DNA from 4 places in the Priestia sp. AB genome. Region 1 is predicted to be linked to each of the others. Evidence: riboswitches for the same ligand, from Rfam matches in the RefSeq annotation. Region 1 holds a riboswitch; each other region holds the start of a gene.
The links. Region 1 has a riboswitch for thiamine pyrophosphate ahead of POF52_RS17465 (acetylornithine deacetylase). Riboswitches for the same ligand answer to the same signal wherever they lie in the genome.
Positions count from the first base shown of each region.

Region 1 (6,032 bases):
AAAATACAAAGGGGGATTAACATGTCTTTAGATAATCATCAATTAGCAAAGGCTGTTTTGGAGATGCTTGGGGGAGCATCCAATATTGAAGCGTATACGCATTGTATGACGCGGCTGCGTGTGACGGTAAAAGATGATTCAATTGTAAAAAAGACGGATATACGAAAACTTGAAGGCGTGCTCGGATTAGTGGAAGAAGAAACGCTTCAAATTATTATTGGTCCCGGCAAAGTGAACAAAGTAGCAGAGGAGTTTGGAAAGTTAATTGATGAATCCGGCGGTATTAATTTAGAAAATCGTGCAGCACAGCGGAAATCGGAGCTGAAAGAAAAAAATGCAACTCCGTTTAAGCTCTTGCTTCGCCGAATTGCAAGCATTTTTATTCCGCTGATACCTGCTCTTGTAGCATCTGGACTTATCACCGGAGTAACAAAAGCAGCGGTTCAAGCGAAGTGGCTTCCGGCGGATTCACAGATTGCTATTCTTTTAACGGTTATCGGAAGCGGCTTATTTGCTTATCTTGGTATTTTAGTAGGTATCAATGCTGCAAAAGAATTTGGTGGTTCACCGGCTCTAGGAGGCTTAGCGGGTATTTTAGTCATTAATCCTGCTGTAGCTGATATTAAACTTTTTGGTGAAGCCCTTTTGCCGGGACGGGGTGGCTTAATTGGCGTGTTGCTTGCAGCAATCTTTATGGCCGTAGTGGAAAAACGAGTGCGTAAATTTGTCCCTCAGTCATTGGATATCATTATTACACCAACCGTTACGGTGTTGATTACAGGAATTATTACGTATGTAGTATTCATGCCAATCGGAGGCTTGATTTCAGATGGAATCACAAAAGGTCTTTTAGGAGTTTTAGAGGTTGGAGGAGTTGTAGCAGGCTTTGTATTAGGGGCAACGTTCTTGCCGCTCGTCATTACGGGACTGCATCAAGGTCTTACGCCTGTTCATTTAGAGCTTATCAATTCAATTGGAGATGATCCGCTTCTTCCTATCCTAGCAATGGGCGGAGCTGGTCAGGTAGGTGCCGCTTTTGCTATTTATATCAAAACGAAGAAAAAACGTTTAAAGCGAGCAATTGGAGGCGCTCTTCCTTCAGGGCTGCTTGGAATCGGAGAGCCGCTTATTTTTGGAGTCACACTTCCTTTAGGGCGTCCATTCTTAACCGCTTGTCTCGGAGCTGGAATCGGCGGAGCATTTCAGGCGCACTTTCATATTGCAACTGTAGCAGTGGGGGTATCAGGTTTGCCGCTTACGTTTTTAGTTCATGCGCATCAAATTCTTCTTTATTTACTTGGATTAGTTGTTGCTTATGCAGCAGGCTTTGTTTGTACCTATTTCTTTGGATTTAACGATGAAATGGCGAGGGAGTTTGAATGATCGGTATTTCGTTTTATTTAAATGATAGTGATGCCCCCAAAAAATTAATAGAAGCGAGTGAGTGCGGCGTCACACGTGCATTCACTTCGCTTCACATTCCAGAAGAAAAAGGAGATTTGGCTGAACGGGCAAAAGAATTGCTTCATGTGGCTAGAGATTGTGGAATAAGCGTGTATGCAGACGTATCTAAGCATACGCCAGTTCATTTAGGTATTGAAGGCCTTATGTCGCTATCTTCACTTGGCGTATCTGGTATTAGACTAGACGATGGCTTTAGCACAGAAGAAACTCTTTCGCTTGCGAATAAATTTTATATTGCTGTTAATGCAAGTACGTTATCCAAACAAGAAATTGAAGCACTCTTATCTGCGGGTCTTCATCATCATCAGCTGCTTGCATGGCATAATTTTTATCCGCGGCCTGAAACAGGGCTTGAAGAAACGTTTTTTCAACAGCAGACAGATTTATTTAATGAACTCCGTATTCCAGTCTGCGCTTATATTCCTGGAGAAGGCGAAAAAAGAGGCCCTATTTATCAAGGTCTTCCTACTAGAGAAAAAGACCGTAATAGATGTCCTTTTACTTCTGCAGTAGATTTATACGGATGCGGAGTAGCAGAGGTTTATATTGAAGATCCATGCGCCGGTTCAAGTTTATTAAAGCGTTTGGTTCAATATCAAGAAAGCCGCATTATTCCGCTGCGCATTCGTTCACCTCATATAGAGGGAACGTACAGCGTGCGTCCGGATGTATCAAGAGACGTTCTGCGTTTAGTTGATACTCGATCTGTAAAACCAGTGCCGCCATTTCATACAGTAGAACGCAGAATGGGAGCAATTACAATGGACAATGATGGCTACGGACGTTACAGAGGAGAGGTTCAAATAGCTAAAACGAATTTGCCTGCAAATGCAAATGCTAATGTGAATGTGATTGGGTATGTGATAGAAGAAGATCATGAGCTGCTTTCGTTAGTGAGACCGGGGCAAAAACTTGCGCTTCTTCCTGTCTGAATGGAAAAAGATGTATTTTTAAAGAAGCCGATAGCTAACTAGTAAGCTTATAAAAGTAAAGAGCACACACTGCTTGAAAAGGTGTGTGCTTTTTATTTTACTAAAAAGGAAACTATTTTCATTGCTGAATCATGAACCTTTCTATTGAATAAAACGCTTTACTATGATAAAACTATTACAGGTAAACATATGATAATCGTTTAATTTTATAGAGATACAACGCCACTAGGGGTGCTTTCTAAGCTGAGAGAGACGAGAAGTCTTAACCCTTATAACCTGAACTAGGTAATACTAGCGTAGGAAAGAGGTATTGTAATGGATGTTTTGTATGGTATTTCCTTACGAACTCGTTATAATAATTTTTTGTATATAAACAAAAACACTTCTTTCCTGCGAAAGAAGTGTTTTTTTATGCGTAAAGGAAGGTGTCATACATGGAAGAAACAATTGATTTGCTTGTCAAACAGGTAGAGGAGCGCAAAGGAGAACTAGTCCAGTTATTAAAAACGCTTGTTTCATATAAAACGCCGGCGCCTCCTGCACGGAATTCTCATGAAGCGCAGCGCTACGTAGCGGATTTTCTTAAAAACTGCGGTTTTTCCATCGATATGTGGGATTTATATTGCAACGATCCTATTGTAGTGGGCACGTTAAAAGGGAAAAAATCAGCTGACTATCAAAGCTTAATTATTAACGGGCATATGGATGTAGCTGAGGTACAAGAAAATGAAAATTGGGAGACAAATCCGTTTGAAGCTGTGGTAAAAGACAACATGATAATCGGACGCGGAGTTGCTGATATGAAAGGCGGCTTGGCAGGAGCATTATTTGCAGTTCAGCTTCTAACAGAAGCAGGAATCGAACTGCCGGGAGACTTGATTTTTGAATCCGTTGTAGGAGAAGAAGTGGGAGAGGCAGGTACGCTGCAATGCTGTCAGAAAGGATATACAGCTGACTTTGCGCTTGTTGCCGATACGAGTGATTTACATATTCAAGGTCAAGGCGGAGTGATCACGGGATGGATTACGATAAAAAGCAGTAAAACCTATCATGACGGTACACGCCGAAGTATGATTCATGCTGGAGGAGGGCTGTTAGCTGCGAGTGCTATTGAAAAGATGGCAAAAGTGATCGGAGGGCTGCAAGAATTGGAGCGCCACTGGGCTGTTACAAAAAGCTATCCAGGATTTTTGCCGGGAACAAATACGATTAATCCAGCAGTAATCGAAGGGGGAAGGCATGCTGCGTTTATTGCAGATGAATGCAGGCTGTGGATCACCGTTCACTATTATCCCAATGAATCATACGACCAAGTATCAAAAGAAGTGGAGGAATACATTTTAGCTATTGCAAAAGCAGATCCATGGTTAAAAGATAACCTGCCAACCTTTGAATGGGGAGGCACATCAATGATTGAAGACAGAGGAGAAATCTTCCCGTCATTAGAAATTGATGAAAATCATGCTGGAGTACAGCTGCTTGCAAATACTCATGAACAAATTGAAGGGAAAAAGCCTCCAATCGATGTGTCAACTAGCGTAACAGATGGCGGTTGGCTAGCTGATGCGGGAATTCCGGCAGCTATTTACGGTCCGGGAAATTTAGCAAATGCACATGCTGTGAATGAACAATTAGATATGAATCAGCTTATTCAATATACAAAAGTGATGGTGCAGTTCATTTATACGTGGCTGCATACGCATAAGGAGTGATCATCATGAAATTTAGTGAACGATTATACGAAAAGCTGCAGCCTATTTGGCGTCAAAATCATAATCATCCCTTTGTACAGGGAATGGGAGATGGAACGCTTGAAAAGGAGAAGTTTCGCTTTTACATGATTCAAGATTACCTTTACCTAATTGATTATGCCAAATTATTTGCGATTGGAGCCATGAAAGCTACCGATCTTCAAACGATGGGGAAGTTTGCTGCACTTTTGGATTCGACATTAAACGAAGAAATGAGCCTGCACCGTGAGTATGCCAAGAAATTTGAAATCAGCGAAAAAGAATTAGAAAAAGCGCAGCCATCTCCTGCAACGCTTGCATACACACACTATATGCTGCACGTTGGTCAAAGCGGAACATTAGCTGAATTAGTGGCGGCTCTTTTGCCTTGTATGTGGAGCTACTGGGAAATAGGAAAAGAACTCAGTGAAAAGCCTGGAGCTAACAATGAGTTTTATCGTGAGTGGATTGAAATGTACAGCTCAAAAGAATTTGGAGAACTAGCGACATGGTGTATCAACTTATTCGACTCACTTACTGAAGAAAAATCAGAAGCGGAATTAGAAAAGCTCGAAGAAATTTTCTTAAATACAACGCGTTTTGAGTATATGTTCTGGGATATGGCTTATAACGAAGTGATGTGGCCAATTCATGAATAAATCTGTGTTATCTTTTCAAAACGTCAGTTTTACGTACAAAAACGGTGATCAACCGATTTTAACATCATTAAATTTAGATGTGAAAGAAGGCGAGTTTGTCAGTATCGTTGGAGCGAGCGGTTCTGGAAAAAGTACGTTGTTTCGTCTCATTACAGGTCTTGAACAGCAGAGTGAAGGCGATATCGTGATTAACGGACACTCTTACGAAAAACGGCTTGGAAAAGTAGGCTACATGCCGCAGCAAGATTTGCTTCTTCCGTGGCGCACGATTTTAGACAATGCAGCGCTGCCGCTTGAGCTTCACAATGTGTCAAAAGCAAGTGCTCATAGACAAGTATCTCAGCTGCTCGAAGAGTTTGGTTTAAAAGGGTATGAAAACCGTTTTCCAAGTGATTTATCTGGAGGGATGAAGCAGCGTGTTTCTTTTCTGCGAACGGTATTAAGCGGTTCTAACGTGCTGCTTTTAGATGAGCCTTTTAGTGCGCTTGATGCCATTACGCGTTTGTCGATGCAAGAATGGCTGCTTGAACAATGGCAAAAGCGTAAGCACACCATCTTATTTATCACTCATGACGTAAACGAAGCACTTTTTTTATCAGATCGTATTTTTATCTTTTCAGACAAGCCGGTAAGTCATCTTGAAGAGATTCAAGTGCCTCTTAGCAGACCTCGAACGCAAAAAGATTTGAATCAACAGCGTGTGCTTGACGTAAAAGATTATTTAATTGAACAGCTTAGATCGAAGGTGAACACATGAAAAAGTACGGAGCTTCAGTGATATTAGTAGTCATTTTACTGGCTGCTTGGGAAATTGGAGCACGCATTGTAAACTATCCGTTTATTTTACCAACGCCCACCGGTATTTTAACGAAGCTTTGGGATTTGCGAATGGATTTATTGTTTAAGCATTTACCAGCTACGTTATCTATTGTCGTAATTGGGCTGGTTATATCCGTTGTGCTAGGGGTTCTGCTGGCCGTGTGGATGAATTGGAGCACGCTTATTGAGCGTGCTTTCTATCCGCTTATTATTGCGTCACAAATGATTCCGACCATTGCCATTGCTCCTGTATTTGTTCTCTGGTTTGGCTACTCCATTTGGAGCAAAGTGATTGTGACCGTATTAATTACATTTTTCCCCATTACCGTTAGCACGTTTGACGGGCTTCGTTCCACAAACAAAGAGTTAAAAGAACTCATGTTAACGATGGGAGCAACAAAAAAAGATATTTTCTTTAAGTTGAACAT
Region 1 covers NZ_JAQMYN010000005.1:275,131-281,162, forward strand. The annotation lists gene POF52_RS17455 (PTS transporter subunit EIIC) at 22-1,383, shown strand; gene POF52_RS17460 (MupG family TIM beta-alpha barrel fold protein) at 1,380-2,396, shown strand; TPP riboswitch at 2,614-2,716, shown strand; gene POF52_RS17465 (acetylornithine deacetylase) at 2,831-4,108, shown strand; gene tenA (thiaminase II) at 4,114-4,785, shown strand; gene POF52_RS17475 (ABC transporter ATP-binding protein) at 4,778-5,542, shown strand; gene POF52_RS17480 (ABC transporter permease) at 5,539-6,032, shown strand, end outside.

Region 2 (6,032 bases), on a different contig from region 1:
GGAAATATACTGAAATGGTTTTTGTACACTAAAACAATTAAAAGGAGTTGAGAATATGTATATCATTGTATGGGCTATGCTTGTGCTATACGCCTTGCTGCTAGCTCCGGGAGCAAGCGCCGGTAATGATTTGCTGTTTAAAAATCTTATCACCGGAAATTTTCAGCAGGTAGATCCGCTCGTGGTTATGGTATTCTCTTTTTTAGGACTTTTCCCAGTATTGTTTATGGTAATGATCTGTAAAAAAGATACATACAAACTGCCTGGATGGCCATTTTCTCTTCTATCATTTGCGCTTGGAGCTTTTTCTCTTTTGTTCTATTATCATTGGAAAGGACAAAAAGTTCGAACACGTTCGCGTATTCCTTCACGTTTCATTGCTATCATTTCTTCTCATTTATGGATTGGACTATGCTTAGTGCTCACGATTGCAGGTTACGTATACGGACTATCCGTAGGTTCAATAAAAGCTTATGGAGATGCTTTTATGCAGTCACAGCTTGTTAGTGTGATGACCGCTGATTTTTTTGTTTTAACGTGGCTTTCTTATTCCGTTATGACAAAAGAAAGGATAGCATCCCGGCCTTACCTTCTTTTATGTTTCATTCCAGTTGCGGGCCCTTTTCTTATTTTGTCACTGCTTCCCCGCCAAGATGTTAGAGAAGAAAAACTTTAAATAAAAGTCTTGCGTTCCATTCATTATTCCGTTATAATCATTTCTTGTACGATGAAAGTTGATTAATTAGAAAACATTTATATATCGGCATCTTATTTACATTTGTTATACATACCTGCGCTGTGCGTATACTCATGTTGTCTTAAACCTTTGAGTGTTAAAAGGGAGCTCAAAATTTAGCTGCAGATAGCACGCCCTTCTTGGGACGCTAAACCCGGCTATGAGGGCACCCACCTAGTAGATCTGGGTATTTAAGACACTTAGGGTTACGGCAGTGCGGGCTTATTTTTTAGTTAGCTGTAGCTAGCTTTTTTTATTTTTCATTTTACTAGTTTACATAATTATTTTATTGTTAACTTATATTTTTTTTAGACATGTATGTTTTATTTATCTTCGATTGAGGAACATAAAAAGTAATAAAGGAGATGAATAAAATGAATGAACAAAAAATTGCTAAAAAAGTAAACGAAGTATTAGAAGGAAATCGTGTAGGAACATTAGCCACAGTTGTAAACAACAAACCCCACTCTCGCTATATGACATTCTTTAGCGATGAAGATGGTATCGCTCTTTACACACCAACAAATATCAATACACATAAGGCAGAAGAAATCGAAGCCAATCCGAACGTGCACGTACTATTGGGCTACAGCGGCGAAGGATATGGCGATCAATACTTAGAATTATCTGGTACAGCTGTTCTTCGTACTGGTGATCAATTAAAAGGGCGTATATGGAACGATCACATGAAAGAATGGTTTGACGGTCCAAATGACCCTGAGTATGTTGTTCTTGAAATTACGCCGAACGAAATTCGCTTTATGAATGAAGGCGAAGAAACTCCCCAAACTGTTCAGCTATAATAAAAAAGCGCACAGTGTGCGCTTTTTTTATTTTCCTACCGCTTCTTTCAATTGAGCTGCTTTTTCTTTTGGAGACGCTGCTAAGCTAATCGCGGTAATAATAGAAACGCCATCTGCACCTGCCTCTACTACTTGTTTGGCATTTTCAGGCGTGATGCCACCGATTCCTACAATTGGAAAGTCAATATTCTGGTTTCGCACTTCTTCAATTAACTTTGTACCTTGCACTGCTTTTGCGTCTTTTTTTGTAGAAGTAGGAAAAACAGGTCCCATTCCTACATAATCTGCCCCGTCTTTTATCGCTTGCTGCAGCTCTTGTACATTATGAACAGAGACGCCTACAATTCCTTTTCCTATTTTCTCTCGAACAATATGAGCTTTTTCATCTTCCTGTCCAATATGAACGCCATCTGCTTGTAAGCGGATCGCTAAGTCAAGATCATCATTCACAACAAAAGGAACGCTGTGCTGCTGACAAATTTGCTGAAGTTCCTTCGCAAGCTGATATTTCGCTTCTCCTGTTAGGGCACCCTCGCCTTTTTCACGAAATTGAAACACGGTAACTCCGCCTTCAATTGCTTCTTTCAACACTTCTTTCGGATCTTTTGTACAGTTATTGCTGCCCATTATAAAATAAACTTGCAGCAGCTTTTTGATTTCTTCGTTTGTCATTTTCCGGCTCCTTTTAACGTTGATGTACTCTTGCATATGATTCAATATCCTGCCCAGATAAAAGATGAAGCTGATTTAACAGCTCAATTTGAAAGCTTCCCGGTCCTTCTTCACCTTTTTTCGCTGCGGCGATTTGACCTGCCACTCCGTAAAAACTTAAAGCAGCAACGCTTGCCTCGACATATTCTTTTTCTACAGCAGCGAAAGCTCCTATAATTGATGTCAGCAGACACCCAGTCCCCGTCACTTTCGTAAATAACGGGTGACCGTTGTCTACTGTATACGTTGTGTTTCCATCTGTGATTACATCTTGTTTACCCGTGATAACAATCACTGTATCTAATTTGTTCGCTGCTTTCTCAGCAAGTTCAATGACGTCTCCTTGCCCTTCTAATGAATCAACGCCTTTAATGAGCCATGACTCGCCTACTACATTCGCAACTTCAGCAGCGTTACCACGAATAACTGCAATATTTAATTCTTCTACAAGCTGACGTGCTACTTCTGTACGAAACGGTGTCGCTCCGGCTCCTACAGGATCGAAAATAACCGGCACGCCATTTTCATTTGCAGATTTTCCTGCTATTCTCATCGCTTCTACTTCTTGAGCCGTCAGTGTACCCATATTTAAGACAAGCGCTCCGGCGATTCGTGCCATGTCAGCCACTTCTTCCTTCGCATAAGCCATAACAGGTGAAGCTCCTAGTGCAAGCAGGCCATTTGCTGTAAAATTGGTTACCACAACATTCGTAATATTATGAACAAGCGGACTTGTATCTCTTACTTTTTCTAATTGAGCTGAAATTTTACTAATATCCATATTCTCTCACTCTTTTCATTTAGTTTTAACACAGCAAAAAAAGACAAAAAAGCACCTTGCATGCGCAAAGTGCTTTGGTATGTACTCACATTCCCTGCGCTGGCATTATCCAACAGGTTCAAATGGTCAACAGGCGTCCCTGTACTCTCAGCCTGCCCCGCACAAGCTCCCATACTATTCTTGTTACGTTTAAAGTTTACTATTAACCTTTTTTATTTGCAACCATTACACTGTTTTGCCGATAAAATAAAGCTTCTCTATAGGCTGAGTGCCATTGTAAACCTTACACCTTTACTAAAAGAATAATCAAAAGACCTCCAGTAAGCTACTCGAGGTCTTCAATTCCCTAGGAATTCTATCATTTTTTCCTTATGGTTATTTCTCTTGAACCGCTTGATTTCTCACAGCTGTTTTTCTGTCCTTCCCTGCTCTTAAAGATAAAAGAAAACAAAGCAGCAGTACAAGTGCAGCTGATACGTACGGATAATTAATGTTTATATCAAAGAGAAAGCCTGCTACAACTGGTCCAATAATATTCCCAAGACTTGTATAAGCAGAATTTAGTCCGGCTACATACCCTTGGTCGTCTTGTGCCATCATCGACATTTGCGTGCTGATTGCCGGACGTAAAATATCTGTTGCTAAAAAGACGATGAATGTCACAACAATAATAAGCCAGTACGTGTGCACAAACAGCGTAAGTAAAATAAAAAGTCCCGTCATCATCAAGCAAAACGAAATCACTCTTTTTTCACCAAACTTATTTAAAATCCAGCCAAAAATCGTAACCTGCACTACAGCCCCCGCAATAGAGCCAAACGTAATAACAAACGCAATATCTTTTGGCGTAAAGCTAAATTTATGATCAACAAATAGTGAAAAAATCGTTTCATAATTGGATAATCCAAACGATGTCACAAAAACAATAATTAAACTTAGAAAATAAGGTTCTTTATAGGAATTCATAAGCTGCAGTAGCAGCCGATCTTCTTTTGGATTCTCATTGTTTGAAACAGCATGATTTTGTACAGGACGAGACTCTGGCAAAACAAAAAGCGTAATCACTGCAGCCAAGCCTCCTGCTACTGCGGCCATATAAAATGGTACACGCATGCCGTATTCAGCTAAAAAGCCTCCAATACCGGGCCCAATAATAAATCCTGTTGTAATCGCCGCCGTCACATAGCCCATTCCTTTAGCGCGTTCTTTAGCAGACGTCACGTCCGCTGTATAGGCCATAACAGCAGGCATAATAAGCGCGGCCCCGACCCCGCCTAACATTCTCGATACAAATAATAAAAGAGGTGTACTCACTGAACCAAAGAACCATTCAGACAAGGCAAAAACAATCATTCCCGCTACAATAATTTTCTTTCTCCCTAACGAATCTGATAACCGGCCCGCTAAAGGTGAAAACAGAAATTGAGTTAGTGAAAACACCGCTACTAAAAGCCCCATCACGCTGCCGTTGATATGAAGCTCCGTCATATATGTTGGCATAATTGGAATAACGAGACCGATTCCTGTAAAAATAATAAAAATGTTTAGCATGAGCAGCAAAATCGCCGCTCGATTTCTTAACAATAATGACATATAAACCTCCTGATTACAAAAATACTGAACGTTCGGTCTATAAAAATACAAAATAATGAGGGATTACTCATTACCGCAATAAGCATCCCCGATTATTTAAGAAGACCTTGCTATAATTCCGTTTAAAAATACATCGATTGCTGAATGATAAAGCTGCAGGGCATTTTCCGTGTTCGTTTTTCGAGACATGCGGCTCATTCCAACAAACAGCCCTTCTAAAATCACTGCAAGCTGTTCTGCATTTTTAGGAGAAAACTCTCCTTCATCAATGCCTTTTTGCAAAAGTTCCCGGTTAAACTCCACGTGTCGTTTCACCATCTCATCAATTCGCTCTTCGATGTCGCTGCCCTTTTCCTCGTTGTTAAAAAACTCATCGGCCGCTTTCGTAAGAGGATGATTCAAATCATCTAAAATGATTTGCTCCGCAATTCCAAAAAGCTTATCTCTTGTTGTTTTGTAAAGAGACTCTCTTTCTTTCCAGTTTCGTTCCCACTCGAGATCCCATTCGTCTATTAAATAGAGAAAAAGCCCTTCTTTACTTTTAAAGTGATAATAAATATTCCCTTTACTGCTTCCCGTAGCTTCTACAATTTCCTCAATAGATGTAGCTTTATAGCCTTTTTGAGAAAACAATGCTTTAGCGGCATCTGCCACTTTTCTTTTGGTTTGTTCACTTTGAATCTTTTTTTTATTCAAGCTATTTCCACCGCCCCGCACATTTATTATTTATACTGAACATTCGTTTTGTATTATCTGACACCTATACTACATAGGAAAAACCTTTTTGTCTAGTGAAAAAACCTAGTTTATACCTTTTTATATGAATTATGACAAAACAAAAAATAAATAGGTGGAGACATAACTCAATCAACCGCTTGAAGCAACTACATATATGAAACCTACGTTCACCATCACCATGACAAATCCGAACGAGTTGGATTCTTCATCAAGAATCTTGATTCCTCGTTCGGATTTTCCTTCAACTAAAATACTTTTGTCCCATCCTCTTTTAATCATTCAATTTCTTTGTCATAAATACACTGTATGGGTCTTCTTTGTAAGTAGAAAACGGTTCGCACTCGTAAAATCCAAAACTGGCGTACAGCTTTCTAGCCGGTTCAAAAGCAGACGCGGATCCTGTTTCTAAGCTTAAGCGTCGGTACCCTCGTTTTTGTGCTTCATTTATTATGTACTGCAGCAGCTTCCTAGCAATTCCTTTTCGCAAATGAGCCGCGGCTGTTCGCATCGATTTAATTTCTCCGTGGTGCTCATCTAACTCTTTTATAGCCCCGCATCCTGCTAGCTGGCTGTCTTCCCACACGCTCCAAAACGTAATATCACGGTGTTTTAAGCTTTCAATATTTAGAGCATGAATACTTTCAGGGGGTGAATGTAGGTTCATTCCTTG
Region 2 covers NZ_JAQMYN010000003.1:341,240-347,271, forward strand. The annotation lists gene POF52_RS11380 (hypothetical protein) at 56-676, shown strand; RNA gene ssrS (6S RNA) at 786-963, shown strand; gene POF52_RS11390 (pyridoxamine 5'-phosphate oxidase family protein) at 1,111-1,539, shown strand; gene thiE (thiamine phosphate synthase) at 1,567-2,211, opposite strand; gene thiM (hydroxyethylthiazole kinase) at 2,225-3,031, opposite strand; TPP riboswitch at 3,106-3,214, opposite strand; gene POF52_RS11405 (MFS transporter) at 3,407-4,624, opposite strand; gene POF52_RS11410 (TetR/AcrR family transcriptional regulator) at 4,721-5,320, opposite strand; gene POF52_RS11415 (hypothetical protein) at 5,492-5,641, opposite strand; gene POF52_RS11420 (GNAT family N-acetyltransferase) at 5,634-6,032, opposite strand, start outside.
Region 2: another riboswitch for thiamine pyrophosphate. It lies ahead of thiM (hydroxyethylthiazole kinase); the one in region 1 lies ahead of POF52_RS17465 (acetylornithine deacetylase).

Region 3 (6,032 bases), on a different contig from region 1:
TTTCTTCAATATGCATATGCCCTTCTCTCTCTAAACGAAGAACCGTACGCTCTGCATCTTCATAGCTCTCGCATGTCACTTGTTTATATTCCATATCATCTTTATCTGTGTAAGCAACTAAATATGTTTCCATTTTAACTCCTCCTATATAACCTATATGTAACGTATTTTGCCTTTTTCGTTTATTTCTAAACATATAGGCTCCAAACATAAAGCCTAGCATACTATAATAGCGGAACTTCAATTTAAAAAAGTTGAATTTTTCATTATGCACCGATGCAACATGGAGGTTACACTTATGACATTTATTTTATCATTCGTACCAATTGTTGTTCCTTTTGGTATTTTAATTAGCTTAATTGCTTTTACAGCTGCTTTTTTACAATCAAAAGAGCATCATAAAAAGCTCTAGCTTACAAAAGCTAGAGCTTCTTTTTAAAAACGTCTATAGCGTTTAATCAATCCCACAATAATGGCAATTGCCAATAAAACAACTGAAATGATGACAGTAATGACAATTGGCTGATTTCCACTTTGCTGCACTGCAATGGCAATATAAGCCCAAATAAAAACAAGCGGATAAACAGCGTCTCGGTTTTTTAATGTAAACATAATGCCCAGCACAGCTCCTACCAGCAGCATAATAATCGTCCATGCTAACTCGTTTAAGCCAATCAAGTGCTGTATTCCATTTGCTTGAAATACGACAAACACATTGACAATAGTCGCAACAGAAATCCATCCAAGATAAAGCGAAATCGGCAGACGCATAAACCATGTCGTCATTCGAGAATGCTGAATAGTGGAATACACAATCATTAATGTGCCTAGAATAAAGAGCATAACTAAAAGAGATAACTTATAGTAATCGTTTTGGAAAATAAAGATCCACGCACTATTTAACAAACAGTTTAGAAAAAACCAAATGCCGATACGTGCATATATTTCCTTTTGATCTTCTCTTGCAAAAAATTGGCGTATAACCCAAATGGTTAATAATAAATAAATAACGCCCCAGATAGCAAAGGCATAACCCGCTGGTGTAAACAACGTAGGAACTTGCGCAGAAGCTTCTCCCGTTGTTTTGCCTCCTATTGGAATGGCATTTGCTAAATAATTCACAAGCAGTGTAATAGCCAAGCCTACTGTATTTAATACAGCATACAAACGAAATTTCGCCATTTTGTTTTCTCCTTTCTTCTATTTATATGGGAGTGTTTCGGAGACGAAAACGGCTCTTCCCTTCATTAATACCTCTTCTTCCCTAAAAATATGCATTTTTAAACAAAAATGATTAAAAATAGCTTTAATAAATTTCCTCTTTAAGAAAGAAAAGTTGTTAGCACACAATTCCCCATAACGCTTTCTATTTTTCAGAATATATGGTAAGTTAAACGTAGATTAATAGGAAGTCCACTAGGGGTGCCACCGGCTGAGACAAGTTTTCTTGATCCCTTTGAACCTGATCTGGCTCATACCAGCGTAGGAAAGTGGCAATGTTCAGTTTTTTACTGTCCTTTGCCACTCCGTTTATAAACGGAGTGTTTTTTATTTCCTTTATGTGCTTGTTTGTGACTTCCTCATATTAAAGGAGGATTTTGATGTCATTTTCATCTCAATTAAGACAAGAAGCAAACTATATTTACGAAGCCATTTTTAACCATCCTTTTATTAAAGGAATTGCTGAAGGAAACGTGCCAAAAGAAGCGCTTATTCACTACGTTTCTCAAGATTACGAATACTTAACAGCATTTGTTCGCATTTACGGCGCTGCTTTAACAAAATGCCGCACGCGTACCGAAATGGAAGCCTTTAATGCCGGCATTTCTACGGTATTACATAGTGAAGTACACCCTCACAATAATTTTTGTGAAGTAGCAGGCGTACGTTATGAAGACCTTCACACTGAGACGCTTTCACCGACGGCCAGCCACTACATTAACCATATGACAAGTGTTGCCCATACAGGCAGCTTAGCAGAAATCATTGCAGTGCTTCTTCCATGTCCATGGACGTACGTTGAAATTGGCCAGCGCATTACAGAACAAGTAAATCCATCTCCTTCTCATCCTTTTTATGAATGGATTCAGTTTTATAATAATGAAGAAATGAATGGCACAACACAATGGTTTTGTAACAAGCTTGATGAACTCGCCGAACAAGCGACTGAAGAAGAACGTAACCGTATGAAAGATCACTTCATCAAAAGCTGTGAACTGGAGTATTTATTTTGGGAAATGGCATATACCCAAGAAAAATGGCCGCTTTCTCAGCTTTCACTTTCAAAATAACGAAAAAGCCTCCTATCAGGAGGCTCTTTTATTTCAATAGTTTTTTGATCATTTTCAAGCTTTGTTTTTCCGAAGGATAGCGGAATGACAAATCAAACTTGGTTGTTTGAGACAGCATGCTTTTAAAATGAGTGAATGTCTGAAAGCTGTCTTTTCCATGATATTGACCCGTGCCGCTTTCTCCCACTCCGCCAAACGGCAAATATGGCGTAGCGATATGCATAAGCGTATCGTTTATACAGCCTCCTCCAAATGAAAGGCGCTCCGTTATCACGTTTTGCACATCTTCACTTTCTGTAAATAAGTAAAGGGCTAACGGCTTAGCTTTTTCTTGAACTTTATGAATGACTTCGTCTAGTGTTTCATATTCAATCATAGGAAGAATAGGCCCAAAGATTTCTTCTTGCATAACATCTGATGTCCAGCTTACTTCACTTAACACCGTAGGTTCTATTGTTAGCGTGTTTTTATTGTACCCGCCTCCAACTATAGCATTTCCGTCTTTTAAAAACTCAACTAGCCGAGTAAAATGACGCTCACTGACAATACGGCCGTAGCGGTCGCTTTCAAGTGGATTACTACCGTAAAATTGAGAAATTGCTTCGCGAAGTTTCTCTACAAGCTGCGCTTTCACTTTTTTATGCACGAGCAAATAATCAGGAGCAACGCACGTTTGGCCTGCATTCATCCCTTTACCAAACATAATTCGCTTCGCTGCAAGATCTAGGTTTGCGTCTTCATGTACAATGCACGGACTTTTTCCGCCTAGCTCAAGCGTGACTGGAATAAGCTGCTTCCCTGCTTCTTGCATAATAATTTTCCCTACATTTACACTTCCCGTAAAGAAAATATAATCAAGCGGGTGTTTTAAAAGCAGGCTTGTCGTGTCTACAGCGCCTTCAATCACCGTCACAAATGCTGGGTCAAAAGCTTCAGCCAGTAATTCTTGTATAACGCGAGATACGCTAGGCGTTAATTCAGAAGGTTTTATAATCGCCGTGTTTCCAGCAGCAATCGCTCCTACTAAAGGAGACAGTGCTAATTGAAACGGATAGTTCCATGGAGCAATAATTAACGCGACTCCATACGGTTCAGGAACAATTTTCCCTTTAGAGCCCACATGTGTTAAAGCAGTTTTTACTTTTTTAGGCTTCATCCATTTTGCTAAATGCTTAAGCGTAAACCGAATCTCCTCTAGTAAAATCCCAATTTCCGACGTGTAAGCCTCTACTTCAGATTTATTTAAATCTTGTTTTAAAGCATCCATAATTCTCTGCTCGTTTTGTTTGACTGCGTCTCTTAGCTTATTCAGTGCTTGAATGCGGCTGCTGATACTCTTTGTCTTTTGCGCATAGAAATACTGCTTTTGTGTAGAAACAATATGTTCAATGACCGTTTCATCTGTGATATAGAATCGCTCGTGGTTCATTCCTTTCATCTCCCTATAAACATTCGGCTTCAACTGTAGCAAGCAAGTTTTTTAATAGCTCAACTGCCTCATTCAAAGCTAATGAATAATATCTCTGCGTTCCTTTTTGCTCAATTTGCACAAGCTTTTGATCGCGTAGAATTTTTAAATGATGAGAAATTGCCGGTCGTGATAGAGTAGACTCGTTTGCAATTTCATTAACGGTTAAAGGCTCTTTTTCGGCGAGCAGCAAAATAATATCTTGTCTTGCTAAATCACTTAGAGCCTGAAAAATAGGAATGCTGGCACGAAATAACTCGACTGCTTTTTCACTCATATAGATTCTCCTTTATTTAATTTCTTGTGTTCTGCGGACAACGGATGTAAGCCACTTTCTTGGCACGAAGCGCGGGATGAACGTAGCAAGACGAAACTGTACTCCTGGTACGATAACCGTCTGCCCTTTCATAAATTTTTTATAGCCAACTTTCGTTACTGTTTCTACATCCATTGCACCGCTTTGAAAAAGCTTGGAGTTGCTTAGCTGGGCTCGGTCGCTAAAACCCGTTTTAGTTGGACCCGGGCATAGAGCACTTACCGTTACATTGGTACCTCTTAATTCATTTTCAAGGGCCTCTGTGAAAGATAATACGTACGCTTTCGTTGCGTAATATACCGTCATAAGTGGACCTGGCATAAATGCAGCAACAGATGCAATGTTTAAAATTTTTCCACGATTTCTTTTGACCATATCCGGTAAAAATAATTTTGTTAAATGAGTTAATGCTCGAATATTTAAATCAATCATGTTTAACTCTTCATCTAAAGCTGTTTCAATAAATTTGCCGTATAGTCCAAAACCAGCATTGTTCACTAAATAATCAACGTGCATTTTTTTATTTTTAAGTTCTTCATATAATGACTGTATCTCTTCTTCTCTTGATAAATCCTTAACAACCGTTATGACTTCAATATTATAAGTAGATTTTAAATTCTCTCCAATAGCCGCTAGTTTATCAGCGCTTCTGGCAACTAAAATTACAGGATGCCCATCCTTTGCGAATTGATAAGCTAACTCTTTACCTATTCCTCCCGACGCACCGGTGATGAGCGCATAATGCTGTGACATAGTGTTCACTCCTTATGTTTAAATGTTCAAGAACTTAAACATTTAAACATATCTTATAGGATTCATTTTTTCCCGTCAACTGTTTTCTATACTCTTCTTTTCTTTTGTATTTTCCATTTTTGCCATTTACGCATTTCTGTACATTTTTTTACAAAATATGCGTTTTCTTTACATAGAAGGCTAATGTCGTCTAGTTTTGACAACCTTTGTCACCTAGCAGGAAAACAAGTGAAGATATGGTGAATACAACATACAACAAATAATCCATTACATAGTTGGATAAAAATAGATAAGGGAGGAAATGAAAAATGATGGAGACATATACAATTAAAAAAGTAAGTGATCAATTAGAGGTAGAAAAGAAAACGCTAAAACAATGGGAAAAATTATTGGGCAGCTATTTAACAATTGAACGAGTAGATGGGGCCCGTGTCTATACAGAGGAACAAATTGAATTATTTAATGATATTAAACAGCTGTTTGATGAACAATGTACGTTAGATGAAGTCAAAGAATACGTTCAGCTGCTGATAAAAGAACAAGAAGAACAGGAGCATTTAGTGATGGAATCAGAGGCAGCGGTTTCAAAAGAAGAAGAATCGGCACAGTTGAAAACTGCTAAAAAAGAAAACGTCATTGATTTTCAAGAACATTCCAATAAACAAATGAAGCAAGAAAAGAAAAAAGCTGCTGAAAAGCAGGAAAGCATTTCAGGAAATAAGCAAGAGAAGACCCCTCCTATACCTGAAGCACGATTAGCTACTGAAGAAGAAAAGCAGGCTATTTCTGCTTCTATTGAAGAGCCAAAACCAAACGACCTTGTTGTGAATGAAAAAGAACTGCTTCAAGGGGAATTAGTAGAAGCTGTTCGCCGCTATGAAGATGTGTTTGAAGTGCTTGATACGTTTAAAGCTGATTTGTTAAAAGAAATGCGCGAAGGAATGCGAAATGAAGTTCGAGAAGAAATTGTCGGAGAAGTAAAAAGAGAGCTTGAAAAAAGCGCTACTCAAACTGTAGAAATGGTGGAGTCTGTCGGGGCATACATCTCTGAGTCTTCAGAACGGAGCGCAAGAGATGTAGAAAATATGTCTAAAAAAATTATCCGTTCTAACGAAAAATCGTTTGATGAAGTCACTTCTTTGATTGAAGATTATTCAACAATCGCTGAAGAGAAAACCGAGGATATGCGCTTGTTCATGAAAGA
Region 3 covers NZ_JAQMYN010000003.1:358,061-364,092, forward strand. The annotation lists gene POF52_RS11475 (hypothetical protein) at 1-133, opposite strand, end outside; gene POF52_RS11480 (TspO/MBR family protein) at 436-1,182, opposite strand; TPP riboswitch at 1,409-1,506, shown strand; gene tenA (thiaminase II) at 1,602-2,291, shown strand; gene POF52_RS11490 (aldehyde dehydrogenase) at 2,320-3,720, opposite strand; gene POF52_RS11495 (ArsR/SmtB family transcription factor) at 3,734-4,036, opposite strand; gene POF52_RS11500 (SDR family NAD(P)-dependent oxidoreductase) at 4,049-4,828, opposite strand; gene POF52_RS11505 (helix-turn-helix domain-containing protein) at 5,137-6,032, shown strand, end outside.
Region 3: another riboswitch for thiamine pyrophosphate. It lies ahead of tenA (thiaminase II); the one in region 1 lies ahead of POF52_RS17465 (acetylornithine deacetylase).

Region 4 (6,032 bases), on a different contig from region 1:
TATTTCAAGCGGATCGCGATTTGACTTTGGTATCATAGTAAGCACCTTCCTTAAATCAAATTCATAAAAATAGTTGGGTCTCCGGCTCTAGATGTAAAGCGCCCGTTGTCCATAATACGCTGATCTTCAAGCCACTTTTGAAATAACGGCGTTGGGGTACGGCCTAACACATTACGTACTGTTGCGATGTCATGATAACTAAGAGACTGGTAGTTTAGCATGCAGTCATCAGCCATGGGCACTCCTATGACAAAGTTCACTCCAGCTGTTCCCAGAAGCATACTTAAATTATCCATATCATTTTGATCAGCATCCATGTGGTTGGTGTAACATACGTCTACTCCCATAGGCAGGCCGTGCATTTTACCCATGAAATGATCTTCTAACCCAGCTCGTAGAACTTGTTTGCTGTTATATAAGTATTCAGGTCCAATAAATCCAACAACTGTATTAACTAAGAAAGGCTTATAGTGACGAGCTAAGCCGTAGCATCTAGCTTCGAGCGTTACTTGATCAATGTTATAGTGAGCTTCTGCTGACAGTTCAGAACCTTGTCCTGTTTCAAAATACCAGCGGTTTGGACCTTTTGCCGTTCCTTTTTCATGAATTAGCGCTGTCGCTTCATCGAGCATAGACAGTGAAATTCCAAATGAACCATTACCAGCTTCTGTACCTGCTAAACTTTGAAAAATCAAGTCTGCTGATGCTCCTTTTTCAATTGCTCTCATTTGACTCGTTACGTGTGATAATACACAGTTTTGAGTAGGAATTGACCATTCGTTGATTATATTTTTTGTTTCATTTAAAAGTGCGTAAATATTATCCGTTGTATCAATAACAGGGTTAATTCCGATAACCGCATCTCCAATTCCATAGCTTAACGCTTCGTATAGAGATGCTCTCATTCCCTTTAAGTTATCTGAAGGATGATTAGGCTGAGCTCTAGAAGCCAATACTCCTTTTTGGCCGATAGTCGTTTGACAAGTAGTTTGCACTTCTATCTTGGCAGCTCCTTGAATTAAATCTAAATTGGACATAATTTTAGTAGCTGCCGCAATCATTTCGCTGCTTAATCCTTTGCTAAGTCCAAGAAGGTCTTCTCCGCTATGCTGATCGGATAAAATGTATTCTCTTAAATCCCCTACTGTCCAATTTTTAATAATGTCGTAAACAGATGAATCAATCTGACTTTCAATTAATGCCGAGATGTTGTCTTCATCAGCGCTGAGCAGCGGGTAGTTTCTGATATCAGCAAGTGTGATATCAGCTAGAACTTGCTTTGCTGCCATTCGTTCTTTCATTGACTCGGCGCTAACTCCTGCGAGCTGATCTCCAGAACGCTCTTCGTTTGCTTTGGCCATGATTTCTTTTAAGCTATAAAATGAAAATGTTTCTCCTAACATTCGTGTAGTTTTAAACATCGTTTCCTCCTTGTGTGTTCAGCTGATTATGATGAAAAAGCGAGCGTTTTAACGGAAACGGAGATCGCTTCTCCAGCTACTGGTAACCCTAGATCGATGTAATCTCCGTGTGTAAAATCAATTTGATCTAAACAAATAATTTCTAACTCTTTCCTCTGTTTAGCTAGTGCTTGTCCTAAAGCTTTTGCAATATCTTGTTCGCATAGAACAACGAGGCACTTAGCTCCCTTAAAACAAACAATAAATTCATCGCTTATTATTTTTGCTAATTCTTGAAGCATCTTATAGCTGCAGTAAGGAAAATGAGATAAAGCAATAGCAGCAAGGGGATCTTCTGCACTGAAAATAGTTGAAGCCTGCATACATACCGCTCGTGCTCTTTCTTGAAACAGCTGCGGATTCCACGTCTCTTCTTGCTGAACCGGTATCTTTATAATCGGAATATTTTTTAGCGGCAGCCGCTTCGACCCAATGTATACGGTTGATCCGCTAACTTCTGTATTTTGCATACCAGCACCAATTACAGTAGCGCGCGTTGTCTCAGAGGCTTGAGATACTTGGATGGATTGAAAATGATACGCTAGAAGCGGACCAACGTCTCCGTGTATGGCCACTTCCTTCACTGTTATTGGCTTTTGCTTCTCCATCATTGCTCCTACTCCTCCTGAAACCATGATCGTTTCAGGATGTATAGAAGATCTTGTATGAGGAGAAACGAGCAGCGAGGAATTTTGATTCAGCGCTTTTACATAATTCACGGTTTCTTCAGCTAGTAATTGACAGATAGACGAGAGCTTTTCAAATGCTGCTTTTTCACCTTCTTGCAGTGTTAAAGAATTATTTTTCAAAAATTCAGTTAAATGAGACGAAACGTAGGTAACAAGACCGTCTTCATTTAGTCGAATTAATCTCCCGCCTACATGCAGTGTAAATGTTTCTATCACTTTTCCATTTTGACATAAAGCGATGTTAGCAGTACCTCCTCCTACATCAATATTGGCAATTACTGCATTTGTTTCAGCAGAACGTTCTATTGCTCCTGAGCCTTTTGCTGCTAATATTCCCTCTAATTCAGCGCCGGCTGTTGCAACAACAAAATCCCCAGCATGTTCGGCTAGATAGTGAACGATACTTTCTGCATTTTGCTTTCTGGCCGTTTCTCCTGTGATGATCACAGCACCTGCCTCCACTTGATCTAATGAGATTCCTGCGTTCTTATACTCTTGTTCTAGTAGTACCGTTAATCTTTGAACATCAATTTCAACATCGTTTAGCATAGGGGTGGTATAGATAGAACTTGCATACGTTACGCGACGATCAATAATTTGACAGCCTGGCAGCGTAAACTGATTTTGTTGATTTGCTATTAACAGCTTGCTTACAATCAGCTTTGTTGTGCTTGTTCCGATATCTAAACCTATGCTCGTTATCCATTTCTGTAGCATGCTATCAATCCCTTATCACGTTTGAATATGGTGATTATCATAAAACAGTTTTTTGAATATTTCACTAACTATGTTATCAAACCTGACACACTTTTGTGTAAACAAAGGTGACAAATGACAAAAAAGACTAAATCTTGGTAGATTTAGTCTTTTTTATTATGAGTGTGATTTAGTTACAATCATTCTTGATGCGGATGGAATTAATAGTGAAAGAATGACTAAGCAGGCTATTAGTGATCCTACCATTGAAATCCCGTTCATTGAAAAAGAATACCATAGAGCGGACATGCCCTTTGGCGCATACGATCCCCAGAAAATAATACCCGCAATAAAGTGCCAGACATACCGTGCGAAGCTGCCGATAACAAGGGATAAAACAATCAAAACAAAAGCTTTTGATCTGTTATTGTTAGCTAAATTTGTTTTAATAGATTGCGAAAAAATACCTCCAAAACCTATAAAAGCAAAAGCCACAATATATTCAATAAACGTTTGTAGCGCTGTTAAAATATAAGCCGTTCCTGTTGCCAACTGCAACAGCCCCCATAATAGACCAGATAGAGCTCCGCCTTTTACTCCCCAGCGAAAGCACATAATAAAAATGGGCACCATGGAGAACGAAATACTCACAGCCGTTGCAATCTTAATGGAAGGCAAAAGATCAAGTAGAAGTGCTAATGCTGCAAAAATAGCTATTTCAATTTTAGCCTGTAAAGGTAATGCTTTATTCACGTTTCTCACTCCTGTTTTTGAATCATTCATATCAAAATCATTCATATCAAACGGTTTACACAGGAGTAAGCAAATATATGCTACTATTCCCACATTCCTACGCTAGCGTTAACTAACAGGTTCGAAGGGTCTGAACAATTTGTTCACTCTCAGCACGGCGGCTCCCCCTGTGGTACGTTCGGATATTTATGTAGTATTATGACAACATTCATTATACCATATGTAACAAAATAGATTCGAGAGATTTCAAAGATGTTTCTATTTTCTGAATCTATTTTTTATAATGACAATCGTTTTAGTATTTGGTATACTTCTTTTATGTCAAATGAATATAAAAAACCCTCATCCTAATCGATGAGGTAGAGGTCGCAGTTTTTAATAGTAAAGCAACGGAAATGCAGAGAACATTGAGGATGTTGCTTGAAAGGAAAAATTGCCGAAGTTTAGATCACTTCTCGGTTGATTTAAGCTGGGGCTGTCTCCGAACAGGAACAGAACTGTCACATCATGCGAGTGGTGTGAAGAGCTATCTTCACGGAAGGTTGACGCGGTTTTCAGATTTAAAAGCGCGCACATATACTGCGGGCTTTTTTTATGTTATCCCGTCTCTTTCCGTACATTCGAAAGGAGTATTTATCTATGCAAGAGCAGCAAGAATTAAAACGTGGGTTGAAATCTCGCCACTTAACGATGATTTCATTAGGAGGAGCCATCGGAACCGGCTTATTCCTAGCAAGTGGTGGAGCAATTCACACAGCAGGACCTGGGGGAGCGCTTTTAGCTTACGCTATCATTGGTGTCATGGTTTACTTTTTGATGACCAGCCTAGCGGAGCTCGCAGCTTATATGCCTGAAGCTGGTTCGTTTAGTACGTATGCGTCTCGGTTTGTAGATCCATCCTTTGGTTTCGCTCTCGGCTGGAACTATTGGTATAACTGGGCTATTACGATTGCAGCTGAATTATCTGCTGGAGCCCTTATTATGAAATTTTGGTTCCCAAACTCTTCTTCTATTTTATGGAGTGCCCTGTTTTTATTAATTATGTTTGGGCTTAACTACCTTTCTGTAAAAGGATTTGGTGAATCTGAATTTTGGTTTTCGTTAATTAAAGTAGTAACGGTTATCATCTTTTTAGTTATTGGCATTATGATGATTTTTGGTATCTTTAACAATGAAGCACCAGGGTTTAAAAACTTCACGCTTGGTGATGGACCCATTCACGGTGGATTCTTTACTGTCTTAGGTATTTTTATGGCTGCTGGTTTTTCATTTCAAGGAACAGAGTTGCTTGGAGTCGCAGCTGGAGAAAGTGAAGATCCGGAAAAAACGGTTCCTCGCGCAGTTAAACAAGTCTTCTGGCGCATCTTGTTATTTTATATTTTAGCTATTTTTGTTATCGGGATGCTTATTCCATACACAGCCGATTCATTAGCAAGTGATGATGTGCGAGTAAGTCCATTTACTTTAATATTCGAACGAGCAGGTCTGGCGTTTGCAGCATCAGCTATCAATGCCGTTATTTTAACAGCCGTTTTATCTGCTGGTAACTCAGGTATGTATGCTTCTACGCGTATGCTGTGGAACTTAGCGAAAGATGGAAAAGCACCAAGGTTCTTAGCAAAAGTAAATAAACGAGGCGTTCCGGTGAATGCTTTAATTGCAACGGCACTTGTCGGTACACTTGCATTTGGCGCTTCATTTTTTGGAGACGGTGCGGTATACACGTGGTTACTTAACGCTTCTGGTATGTCTGGTTTTATTGCTTGGTTAGGAATTGCCATCAGCCACTATCGTTTTAGAAGAGCATTTGTTGCCCAAGGTCATGATTTGAATGAACTTCCATATCATGCAAAACTTTTCCCGTTTGGTCCTATCTTTGCCTTTATTTTATGTGCTGTTGTTATTTTAGGTCAAAACTATTCGGCGTTTATGGGTGATTCGATTGACTGGTACGGTGTACTTGTTTCTTATATCGGACTTCCTTTATTCTTAATTGTTTGGTTAGGATACAAATGGACGAAAAAGTCAAAACTTATTCCGTTAAAAGAATGCCAAGTAACAGTGAAAAAATACGAATAAAAAAAGCTCTCTATTCTTTTGAATAGAGAGCTTTTTTTATGTGATCTGATCAGCAAAATGAAGAGATATATAGGCGGGCTGATTTTTCATAACAAGCATATAACCTTTGAGGGGACGATTACAGTAATCAGCAGCTTCTATATAATAAATACGCTGAACTAACCTGCTTAAATGGGTTACAAAAGATGGAAGTTGATGAGTAGGAATGCTTTGGATGTAGTCTATGATTTCTTGTTTAGTTTGAAGGCCCGAATGGGTACATTCTAACAGATGAAAAAGCGGATCTGCTGCTATAGTAGATAGTTCAGAATTGTGTTTGATTCTATTCAGCTGGATATGCAGTTCTTTTTTGGAC
Region 4 covers NZ_JAQMYN010000007.1:80,585-86,616, forward strand. The annotation lists gene eutC (ethanolamine ammonia-lyase subunit EutC) at 1-36, opposite strand, end outside; gene POF52_RS20630 (ethanolamine ammonia-lyase subunit EutB) at 51-1,421, opposite strand; gene POF52_RS20635 (ethanolamine ammonia-lyase reactivating factor EutA) at 1,448-2,866, opposite strand; gene thiT (energy-coupled thiamine transporter ThiT) at 3,023-3,643, opposite strand; TPP riboswitch at 3,676-3,776, opposite strand; lysine riboswitch at 3,951-4,135, shown strand; gene POF52_RS20645 (amino acid permease) at 4,238-5,677, shown strand; gene POF52_RS20650 (hypothetical protein) at 5,714-6,032, opposite strand, start outside.
Region 4: another riboswitch for thiamine pyrophosphate. It lies ahead of thiT (energy-coupled thiamine transporter ThiT); the one in region 1 lies ahead of POF52_RS17465 (acetylornithine deacetylase).